DNA from 2 places in the Thermovenabulum gondwanense genome. Region 2 is predicted to be linked to the other one. Evidence: a T-box and tRNA genes for the amino acid it is inferred to sense, from the RefSeq annotation. Region 2 holds a T-box; the other holds one or more tRNA genes.
What was found. The T-box of region 2 lies ahead of metG (methionine--tRNA ligase). A T-box ahead of a tRNA ligase gene usually reads a tRNA of that ligase, here a tRNA-Met.
Positions count from the first base shown of each region.

Region 1 (5,970 bases), on a different contig from region 2:
AGGTTCTATTCCCCATGCAGGGCCGTTTAATTATATAGTAACTGTATCCTTTCCCCTCATCAGCTATTATTATATTTTCCACATTAATACCTTCTTTTGACAGCTCCTCCTTCAAATCTTCAGCATATCTATTCTCATCGATACCTTTTTTTGCCAACATTTTGAGACAGGATGCAAAATGTTTAACCTTTTCAAAGGAAATATCCGAGATTTCCCTTACCATCGCATCAAGGACTTTTTTTAGCTCGTTTTTTTCTTTATCCATTTTAATAAATCTATAAATTTCTTCCAGTTTTCCGCAGCGAACTTTAAAAAGTCTGGGTAAGTCCCCGTCAAGAAAAACTTCTTTGGCGGTATAAAGCTTAAATATATCGGCTATGGTTGATTTATAATCTCTATCCCAGCAAGCTTTAAAAAGAGCACAATCCCTGCATATCCTGTTTTTTATTTTTAAAATGGAATCCTCTAAGGGATTTAAATTCCCATCCCTGATAGGATATTTATATATTTTGCCCATTTCCTCCAGGGTATTCGCCAGCTCTATCATTTGGGTATTAATCATATCTTTTAATATATTGATATCACCCGAACTTTCTTCGTTTAGTGACAAAGTATTTTCCAGTTTTTTTATTACGGCTTCCGGAATTAAAAAAGTGGCGATAAGAATGAGTATTAAGGACTGATAATTTAAGAAATTTACACTTCTTAGCCCAATGTAATAGTGATAAATGCCATATCCTATTAAGAAACCAGCAAGTACCCCAATTTTACCGTACTTCTTTAAAAAAGAAGCAAAACAGCCGGCAATACTGTAAAAAGTTAATGCCCAGGGCAATAAAGAAGAAGGGTAGGCCAGCAAGCTCAGTATAACCCCATATCCAAAGACTTCGCCTGTCCCCCGCGCAAATGCTGAAAAAACAATTATTGCCGAAATTATTAAGTTTTTAATGGAAACCCCAAAAAATACGGTATTCCCTATGAGTTTTAAAATCGATCCAGAAATTATGGTAAGGGCAATCAGTTTTTCCACATTTCCTCTTTCCAGGGTGTAAAAAAAGGTTAGCCCTTCGCTCAAAATGATAACACTTATGTACGATAAAAGTGTTTCCAGTATCAACAGGATTATATCATAATAAGATGGAGCCACCCAGAGGAAAGACAAAAGTCCTCCCATAATAATGGAAGCGGAGCACAAAAAAGGTAGAAGCCATTTTTTTATATTTATCTCTTTTTTAAAAGTTAAAATTAATAGGGTGAAAATTATATAGGCTAAGCCGTATTTCCATAAAAAATTTACATTTTTAACCCCCGTAAAAGTTCCAATAAAAACGGGCAGAATCAAATACGCTTTGTTTTTATCCTTTAGGATAATCGAAGATATAAAAGGCAATCCAAAGGGATAAATATTAAACAAGGAAGCATGTCCCATTATAAAACCAATTAAAATTAACATTAATTCCCGTAAAGAAATATTACTTTTTTTCAATTCCATTTCTTTCGGAGGAAAGACCTTTTTGTTTATCATATATACCCACCCCCATATTGTGGTAGGTATAATTATAAATTTATGGGTTAATAAAAATTGTCACAATTTACCCGTAAATAAGTAAATTTTATTGACATTATGCATTATAAAAAAATAAAAGTCGCAAAATGCGACTTTTATTTACCCAAAGGGTTATACTTTTTTTAAACATATTTAATTAGCTTTCGCCAGTAATTTGCATAAAATAAAAATGGTGACCCTGAGGGGAGTCGAACCCCTGTTACCGCCTTGAAAGAGCGGTGTCTTGACCACTTGACCACAGGGCCACATTTGGTAGCGGCGCAGGGATTTGAACCCCGGACACTGCGGGTATGAACCGCATGCTCTAGCCAACTGAGCTACGCCGCCATGTATTCTTTTGGTTGCGGGGGCCGGATTTGAACCAGCGACCTTCGGGTTATGAGCCCGACGAGCTACCGGACTGCTCCACCCCGCGTCGAAAACCAAAATGCAATATATATTTTATAGTACGATGCGGTTTATGTCAAGATTTTTTATCGCCTCTTATCTAAGCCATTTGTTTTATCCATTCTCTAATTTTTTCTTCAATCCCTGAATTTTTATTCTTCAAAGCATTTCTGAAAGAAATGGTAGAAAGGACATCCCCCTTTATCTTTTCTTTTAAAATATCAAATGTCTTGTTCGGGTAGCCGGCACAACATGCAAATATAGCCACTTTTTTCCCTTTTAAATCATATTTTGATACAAATGTATTTACATAAGGATTCGGCCTGCAGGCCCAAACCGGAGTTCCGATTATAATTGTATCGTAACTTTTTATGTCCTTCTCAAAATCCTGTATTTCTGGCGTTTCTCCAAACACGGACATTTTTCCACCTAAAAAAAACTTTAAAAATCCCTTATATTTGAACTCCTTTACAGGTATAATTTTTATTAAATCAAATCCCGTAATCTTATGAATTAATCCCGCAACAAATTCGGTGTTTCCGTCAAGGGAAAAATAAACAATTGTACCTTTTCCCATTTTATACCCCTTCTTTGCCTTATCAATTTAAAAATAATTATTGATATTGAGGGATAAATTGAAGAGCATCCAATATGAAGCAGGGTAAACAGCCTTTAAATCGTATTTAAATTGTTGATACAAAGAAATTATAAATTTAAATTTATACAATTTTAGATATGCTTTCCAGGTCTGTTATCAATTTGTTCAATTCTTCTATGGCGGCTGTAATTTCTTCAGAAGTAAAGGCCTGATTTTTTGCAAGTTCAAAGGTTTTTTGAATCTCATTACTTATTTTGGACATTTTTTGTTTTATCTCTTCGGTAATTTTTTCTATATTTTTTACTGAATCCGCACTGCTTCTTGACATTTTTCTTATCTCATCCGCTATAATGTTAAAACCCAATCCCTCTTTTCCCGCCCGGGCAGCTTCAATGGCAGCATTTATTCCCAGTATGTTCGAATTCATGGCAATGTTTTTTATAAAATTTAAAATCTCTTCGGTTTTGTTTATCTGTTCTTCCATCTCTTTTTTCATTGAATCTACAATTTCCATGCACTTGGAAAGCTCCCGGGCAGAAGCAGCCAGCTCTTCTGCCGATGCAACAACTTCCTCGCTGGTGCCGGATAAAGTTTTAATTGCCTGTTCCAGCCTTTCCTGGTTTTTAAGGCTCATCCCAAGGGCTATGCAGCCTATAACTTTGCCCGTTTCATCCTTTACAGGTACAGAAATTGATTTAAAAGGCACACCGTAGACTTCCTTGGGTAAAATATATTTTTGAATTTCTCCTGTTTCGATAACCTTCCATAAACGGCTATTTTCGGGAATCTTTTTGCCTTTTTGCTGGTCGAGCCTGAATTCTCCTTTAGAATAATTTGCCAGAAAACATTCGGTATCCGTTATCGATATATTGCAATCAAAGGGAAATAGGTTCAGAAAAATGGGGGTTACCTCTATTAAAGTATCCAGAAGGGATTTCTTTTCAATTTGCGTTTGCATTTTTTGCCTCCTTTTTTGCAATACTTTTATTATTATTTTGGAATGTCATTTTTTATATATTATAACATATTTTTATTTTGTTTTAATTTATTTTTGTCTTAATTTGTTAACTTTTGTTAATTTTAGAAGTACAAGCCGGCAGGTATTTTCCTAAGCAAAAAAGAGGATGAAAAATTCATCCTCTTTTTTGTCATAATATATTCTTTTATAACTTTTACTTTATTTCTACGGTTGCGCCCACTTCTACAAGCTTTGCTTTTATTTGTTCGGCTTCTTCCTTGCTGACCTTTTCCTTTACCGGTTTCGGAGCTCCATCTACGAGATCTTTTGCTTCTTTTAGTCCAAGACCTGTAAGCTCCCTTACTACTTTGATAACCTTGATCTTTTCTGCACCGGGATTTGCAAGGATTACATCAAATTCTGTCTGTTCGGGTGCAGCTTCAGCTGCCGGAGCACCGGCTGCAGGGGCTGCAGCTACAGCTACCGGTGCAGCTGCTGTAACACCAAATTTGTCCTGTAAAGCCTTTACGAGCTCTGCCAATTCAATAACGGTCATATTCTCAATAGCTTGAATGATTTCCTCTTTTGTCATTTTACATACTCCTCCTTAATTTTTTCCATTAATTTTATTATTTTAAATTAAACTTTTCTTCAAGGCAATTTTTTTAATGCCATCATGAGGCTTTCTTTTCTTGAATAGCCTGTAAGGTATATACCAGGTCTCTGAGAGGTGCCTGCAATACCCATACGATACCAAAGAGCGGTGATTGTATAGCTCCCACAGCTTTTGCAAGCAACTCTTCTCGAGGAGGCATTTTGGCAAGCTTTTCTACAATATCCTTGCCGCCTGCTTTTCCTTCTACTACCGCAGCTTTTAATTCAAGATTCTTATGGTCCTTTGCAAATTCTGTCAAAAGCTTGGCTGCTGCCACCGGGTCCTTATAGCTAAAAGCTATTGCCGTAGGGCCTTCCAAATATTCATCGATATTGAAGGGCATATCCTTCGTGGCGATTTTGGCAAGGGTGTTTTTTACCACCTTGAACTCTACGCCCTGCTCCCGAAGCCTTCTTCTTAGTTCTGTGACTTCGGCTACATTCAGTCCCTTGTAGTCTGCCAAAATAGCTGACTTTGCTTCGGAAAATTTCTTTTTCAATTCCTCTACTTCCTGTACCTTTTGCTCCTTAGTCAGCACTTTTTCACCTCCCCGCAGTTTATTTAAAATAAAAATTAAAAGAGGTCTTTCTGCAGACGTAGAGAAAGACCTCTTTCATGCCCTTAAAAATGCATAAAGAAACCTCTATACTACACGCCTCGGTAGGATATTAAGCCTTTCGGCACCTACTGTCTGCAGCGAAGGTAATTTTCGTTATTCAATTTAAAATGGCCTATTTCTCCACAACCTTTAAAGGATTTATTTTAATTCCGGGACCCATTGTGCTCGAAACCACAATGCTCTTTAAATACTGTCCTTTTGCTGCTGCAGGTTTTGCTTTTATTATGGATTCCATTAACGCCCTGAAATTTTCCAGTAATTTTTGAGCCCCGAAGGATTTCTTACCTATGGGTGCATGCACAATACCCGTTTTATCTACACGGTATTCTATCTTACCCGCTTTTATCTCTTTTACCGCCTTTGCGATATCAAATGTAACGGTACCGGCTTTTGGGTTGGGCATTAATCCTCTCGGACCCAATATTTTACCCAGTTTACCTACCGCTCCCATCATATCCGGGGTAGCAACTGCCACATCGAAATCTAAAAATCCACCTTCAATTTTTGCAATAAGGTCTTCTGCTCCTACAATATCTGCTCCCGCTTCTTCAGCTTCCTTTGCTTTTTCTCCTTTAGCGAACACCAGTACCCTCTTTGTTTTACCCGTTCCGTGGGGCAGCACCACCGTGCTCCTCACCTGCTGGTCGGCATGCCTGGGATCAACACCAAGCCTTACCGCAACCTCGATTGTTTCATCGAATTTCTTGTTTGCCGTTTGCAATACCAGTTCCATAGCTTCCTGGGGTTCGTAAAGTTTCGTCCTATCCACAAGCTTTAAAGCTTCTTGATATGCCTTACTCCTCTTGGCCAATTCTTTTCCCTCCCCGTGGTTTTATCGGAAGAATAACTCCTCCCACTTTATTGAATCCTTTTGACTTAATTATTCTACTACCGTTATGCCCATACTACGGGCTGTACCTTCTATCATCCTCATCGCTGCTTCCAGGCTCGCAGCATTTAAGTCCTTCATTTTAAGTTCGGCAATTTCTTTTATATCCTTTTTGGTTACCTTGCCCACCTTGTTTTTATTGGGCTCTCCCGAACCCTTTTCTACACCAGCAGCCTTCATTAGAAGCACCGATGCCGGCGGTGTCTTTAAAATAAAAGTGAAGGACCTATCCTGATATACGGTGATTTCGACAGGAATTATTAATCCTGCCTGAGCGGCTGTCCTTTCATTGAACTC
Region 1 is NZ_LOHZ01000013.1:8,189-14,158, forward strand. Features, by position in the region: gene ATZ99_RS00140 (SpoIIE family protein phosphatase) at 1-1,525, opposite strand, end outside; tRNA gene ATZ99_RS00145 (tRNA-Glu) at 1,738-1,812, opposite strand; tRNA gene ATZ99_RS00150 (tRNA-Met) at 1,818-1,894, opposite strand; tRNA gene ATZ99_RS00155 (tRNA-Met) at 1,906-1,982, opposite strand; gene ATZ99_RS00160 (flavodoxin family protein) at 2,055-2,531, opposite strand; gene ATZ99_RS00165 (methyl-accepting chemotaxis protein) at 2,674-3,510, opposite strand; gene rplL (50S ribosomal protein L7/L12) at 3,725-4,102, opposite strand; gene rplJ (50S ribosomal protein L10) at 4,185-4,703, opposite strand; ribosomal protein L10 leader region at 4,730-4,880, opposite strand; gene rplA (50S ribosomal protein L1) at 4,897-5,595, opposite strand; gene rplK (50S ribosomal protein L11) at 5,665-5,970, opposite strand, start outside.
Region 1: it has a tRNA-Met gene. The T-box ahead of metG (methionine--tRNA ligase) is inferred to sense a tRNA for this amino acid. The anticodon was not compared.

Region 2 (5,970 bases):
AAGTTTTAGTTTTATAAAATATTATATGCATTTTTCAAAAAAAAGCAATATAGTTTTAAAACTTTTTACAAAAATTTTTTTATTTTAAATGTAGATCCCAAAAAACTCCGCGGCATTTTCCCTCATTAACTTTTTTATTTCATTTAACCCTGTTTCTTTTAATTGTGCAAAATAATCGTAAATGATCTTTATAAAAGTAGGGTCGTTTCTTTTACCGCGAAAGGGCTCGGGTGTAAGGTAAGGGGAATCGGTTTCCAGGAAAGTTCTTTTTACCGGCAGTTTTTTTATTATTTCCCTTCCCCCTTCATTTTTTTTGAAAGTCATCGAACCTCCGAAGGAGAAATAATACCCTTTTTTTAAGGCCTCTTCTGCCATATAAAGGTCCCCTGAAAAACAATGGAGCATGACCTTTTGGGTTCCCACTTCTTCCAGCAGCTTTAACACATCCTCATGCGCCTCCCTGTCGTGTACCACCACCGGAAGATTGAGCTCACCCGCTAAATAAAGCTGTTCTTTGAAAACCCCTAACTGCTTTTGTTTAGGAGAAAAATTGTAGTGGTAATCCAGCCCTACCTCGCCGATGGCTACTACCTTTGAATTTTTTGAAAATCTTTTCAGCTCATCAATAAAGCCTTTATTGGTTTTTGCAGCTTCGTGGGGGTGAACCCCCACGGCTGCATATACGTTTTCGTTTTTTGAAAGCTCAACCGACAAGGCACTGGATTCTACGTCAACCCCGGCGTTAATGAAGAAAACCCCTTCTCTTTTTATTTTTTCGATTAATTCATATCTATCATTGTTAAAAGCCTCATCGTCTATATGAGCGTGAACATCCAAGTACAAAACCATCAGCCCCTTATTTTACTTTCGCTCCTGACGGTACATCCCTTTCTACAGTAATTATTGAGAGTTTATCATCAATGGAAGCCGCAAGTAACATCCCCTGGGATTCCACTCCCTTCAGTTTTGCAGGTTTCAAATTTGCTACAACTACTATTTTTTTGCCTATGAGTTCTTCGGGTGAGTAAAATTTTGCTATCCCCGCTACTATCTGCCTCTTTTCTTCTCCTATTTTAACCTGGAGTTTTAAAAGCTTATCCGCACCCTGTATTTTTTCCGCTTCAATCACTTCTGCCACCCGCAGCTCCACCTTCCCAAAATCTTCTATTGTAATTAAATTCAATCCTTCCAGGTTTTGATTTCCCTTTGCTCTGGTTTCTTCTTCTTTTGTTTTTTTATCGTTTTCCGTATTCTTTTCGATTCTCGGGAAAATAATCTCTTTTTGTCCTATCTTTGCTCCCGGTGACAGCAATCCCCACTCTTTTGCCGCTTCCCAGGTGCAAATATCCCCGGGAATCCCCAGCTGCTTTCTGATTTTACCGGGCGTATTGGGCATAAAAGGCGATATGTGGATGGAAATCACCCTCAGGGATTCGGCAAGGTTGTAAAGAACGGTATGGAGCCTTTCTCTTTTTCCTTCTTCCTTTGCAAGAACCCAGGGTGCCGTTTCGTCAATATATTTGTTCGCCCTGCCAATGAACTGCCAGATCTCTTTTAAGGCTTCGGAAAACTCGAAGGAATCCATCAAGGATTCTATTTTTTGCGGAAGGGATTTTGCCATAGCTATGAGCTCTTTATCTTCTTTTGTGAACTCCCCGAAGGCAGGTATTCTGCCTTCACAGTACTTTTCCAGCATTGTTACGGTCCGGGAAAGCAAATTCCCCAAATCGTTGGCAAGGTCGTAATTTATTCTATCGACAAGGGCATCGTTGGAAAAATTGCCATCAGCTCCAAAAGGAATTTCCCTCAATAAAAAGTATCTGATTGCATCCACACCGTAAAGGTCCACCAGCATTCTTGGATCTACCACGTTACCCTTGGATTTTGACATCTTGCCGCCTTCCAGAATAAGCCATCCATGGCCGAAAACCCTCCTGGGAAGGGGAAGGTCCAAAGCCATAAGCATAGCAGGCCAAATAATGGTATGGAACCTTACTATTTCCTTCCCAACCAGGTGTACATCCGCCGGCCAGTATTTATTAAAAAGCTCATTATTAAAAGGATATCCAAGAGCCGTGATGTAATTGGAAAGGGCATCGATCCACACGTAAACCACATGCCCTTCGTCAAAGGTAACGGGAATCCCCCAATCAAAGCTTGTTCGTGATACGCAAAGGTCCTCCAGTCCCGGCTTTAAAAAGTTATTTAACATTTCATTCTTCCTGGATGGGGGTTGTATAAAATCGGGATTTTTCTCAATGTAATCAATTAATTTATCCCGATATTTTGACAGCCTGAAAAAGTAAGCCTCCTCCTTTACCAGCTCCACATCCCTGCCGCAATCTGGGCACCTGCCTTCCACCAGTTCCCTTTCGGTAAAAAAGGATTCGCAGGGTGTGCAGTACCATCCTTCGTATTCGCCCTTATAAATATCTCCCTTTTCGTAAAGCCTTCTAAAAATTTCCTGAACGCCTTTCACGTGGTAATCATCGGTAGTTCTTATGAAATGATCATAAGAAATGTCAAGTATCTTCCATAATTCTTTTATCCAATCTACTATTTCATCCACGTATTCCTTTGGAGTCTTTCCTTTCTCCTGGGCTTTCCTCTGGATCTTTTGACCGTGTTCGTCGGTTCCCGTTAAAAAGAAAACATCGTGGCCGGTTAGCCTTTTAAAGCGGGCCATAGCATCGGCTGCAACAGTTGTATAGGAATGACCTATGTGGAGTTTATCGCTGGGATAGTATATTGGAGTTGTAATATAAAAAGTTTTTCCTTCCATTGATTGCCCTCCTTTTCCTTCATAAATCTTAAAATTAAAAAACCCCCGCCCATCCACAAAGGGGCGAGGGTAACCCGCGGTACCACCCTAATTCGCCTTTTCGGCCTTTTAGCTTTATCGGGCTTTTACCCGCCTTTACCTGAAAATACTTCGGCAAAGGTTTCTCCGGGTCCATGTTCGGCAAAAAGCAGGCACCGGCTTTCACCTCACCCGGCTCTCTTTGGCCTTTATTTTTGCCTACTCAACCCTTCATTGAAGTCTTATGGAGTTTATCTATTATATACCAGTTTTTCCGCACCCTGTCAAGCTTCAGTGTAGAAACAGCCGAGGGGAGATATCTCTTTTTTTATTTTCCCCTTTTTAACCATTTCTTCTAAAAGATTTTTTAAAGCATTAACTTCCATTACAACCTTTGAATTTTGTGAACTTATATTTTTCGCAACCCTCAAAAGATTTGATTCATATATTGGCAATTCCTTTTTAATTAGTTCATAATATTCTTCCAGCTCCTGAGTGTTTTTTTCTATTAGCTCGTCAAACGGATTTTTCAAATGAGGGCTCATGGAGTAAGGATACCTTACCCTTATTGCGATCGTCCTGCCGAATAGCGGAGTGGAGACAAAGGCATCCCCTGAGGGAAGATAGGGAAGCCTTTTTGCTTCCTCGGAGCTCAAATCCGTCTCCTCCATCAAGGTGCTTATGTCATTGCCCCTTACCGTCCTGAATATTATTTTGGTATTTAGCTGAGCGGTAACGGTTTCATCTAAAAGGGTAGGCCTTTGTGTGGCTAATACCAGGAATACCCCGTATTTTCTCCCTTCCTGCGCTATTTCTTTTATTATGCCCTTGCTGGGGGCATCATAACCTTTGGGGGCAAAATTATGGGCTTCATCCGTGGCGACGACAAAGGGCGGAAAATATTCAAAGTTTTTTTCTCCTCTTAGTTCTCCATCCTTGTAATCCCTTCTTTTTCTGTACAAACTTGAAAGAATGTAAGTTGCAAACACCTGTAAAAGCCAAATGGGTCCCTGTATTACCGAAAGTTTACCAGACTTTAACGCTCTTATTACCGGGTTTATATCATGGCTGAAAATCCCCGAGTAATAAAGTCTTTTCAACCTCCAGGAAATACCCTGAACGGAGGGAAGGGGAATATTGGAATACTCTTCTACCAGCTCCCTTAAGCGCCTGTATTTTTCTTTTTCGATTTCTTTTATTCCTTCCAATGCGAGCATTTTATCCAGCTTTGCCTTGCCCATCTCTAAAGCTTCGCATAGATCTTCAACCCTTGAGGAAAAACTGGCGTAGCTATCTCCCCTTTTAAAGAGGATTTCTATAGCACTGGACATCGCCTCCGTCAAAGGTTTAACGGCGGATAAAAGATCCAGGAGGTCTCTTGTGGTCAATGCCGAAAATTCTACACCAATGTCCTCACCGATCTGGAATTTCTGGTAGCAATCGCTAAAATCCGGCCTTTCCCCGATATCTGAAGAGGTGGAAAAATCCATTTCGTAATGGGGATCCAGTATGATAGAAGGGATTCCTTTTTTCATCAATTCTTCCATTATTACCCTCATACCAAAGGATTTTCCCGAGCCGGAACCCCCGAAAATGCCGATATGGGGATATTGCTGAAAGGACCTGAGGTCTAATATAAAAGGCACGCTTTTTGTTTTTTCAGTTTTTCCTTTGTTCAATATATAAAATAGTCCCTTTAACTCTTCTTCCATTGTTTGTGCTGTTTCCTCGGTATGTTTTATTTCGCCTATGACAAGGCCATCCTCCTTACTTCCCCTTACAAGTATATCTTTAACCTCAAGAAAGTCGGGTATCCTTGCCTTAGAGCCTGTTACAATGGGATAAGTGGTTTCGGTCATTAACTTAACCTTTGCCACATTTATTTCTTCTTCATCTATGCTGTAACCCAGCCTTTTTAAGGATTCCACTACCTTAACATCAAAAAAATCGTGATTCAAAGAAAAAGGGATGTACCTGTTATAAGAAAAGGTTTCCGATACCTCACCTATTACCGGGCCTTGATTGGGATCCTCAATAAGTATTAATTCATTTATTCTGAACTTTCGCTCCTTTGAAGCTATATAAACCTCATGGGAGGTTGTAAGACCCACCACGTTCATTTTTTCCTTCTCCCTTCTTAACTAAGGATTTCTCTTTTCCCTCTTAGGTGTAATGATTTCAAGAAAATCCTCTCCTAAAAAACCATTAATCACAGCCTCCATAAAAGAATCGGTAATTTTTACCTTTTTATCCACGATATCCATCCAGAGGGGGATTCCTCTGCCGTTTTCGGGAGTCAAAGTGTAAACAAGGTTGGCTATAAAGCGGGTATAATCCTTTTGTTCTTCCAGAATATCCACTCCTATCGGTTTTGGATCATTAGAGCTCCTCATAAAAAGCGTCCTGAAACCTTCTTTAAAAAGTCCGGATTTTATTTCTAAGTATTCACCCTCATCCATCGCTCCCATTAATATTTCCCAGTCCGCAGCATACCTGAATTCCAGAGGAAGCCCCTTATTAATAGATCCGCTGATTACAGAGGTTGAAATACCCTCTACCAGCCCTGCTATTACGACATCGTTTTTTAACGCTATATCCTTTATTTGATCAAAACAACTTTTTGCTTCGATTTTAAACCTGACTAAGGACCCATCCAAAAAAAGCACCTTCGGGCGAAACTTTGTTAAAACCTGCCTTGCCGCCTCCGCTTCCAGCTCGGCAAGCCGTTTTTTCTGCAATGCCCTGTAATCTTCTTCTTTAATTTGTTCCTCCATAAGCAAAGGGGAATCCACTTCCGAAAGCTCAATTTCCTCCCGGCTTTTCTCAGAAGAAATGCCGAGAGCCCTTTTTATAAAAATTATATAAGGATAAACACCCCCGATACTATTTATTGAGCCATCAACTCCGGCTATCCCGCCTTCCAATTTAATTTTGTCCAAATCCTTTTCCCCAAGCCTTTCTGCCTTTAAAAATTCTCCCACATGATTATCTTTTATGAGCTTTCTAACAGCTTCCCCACCGGGCTTTTTTAATCCCCTGTTTTTCAGCATTTCGGCGGTTTTTTTGATTTTTTCCTTAAAATCCTCGCTTATCCTTTCCATGGTGTCATCCTTTCTAAACTGCCTTAAACCTTGTGTAAAAATAAACAAATATTGACTTTTTTTTACATA
Region 2 is NZ_LOHZ01000022.1:49,433-55,402, reverse strand. Features, by position in the region: gene ATZ99_RS02815 (TatD family hydrolase) at 85-843, opposite strand; gene metG (methionine--tRNA ligase) at 857-2,782, opposite strand; T-box leader at 2,839-3,044, opposite strand; gene ATZ99_RS02805 (ATP-binding protein) at 3,085-4,920, opposite strand; gene ATZ99_RS02800 (DNA double-strand break repair nuclease NurA) at 4,942-5,901, opposite strand.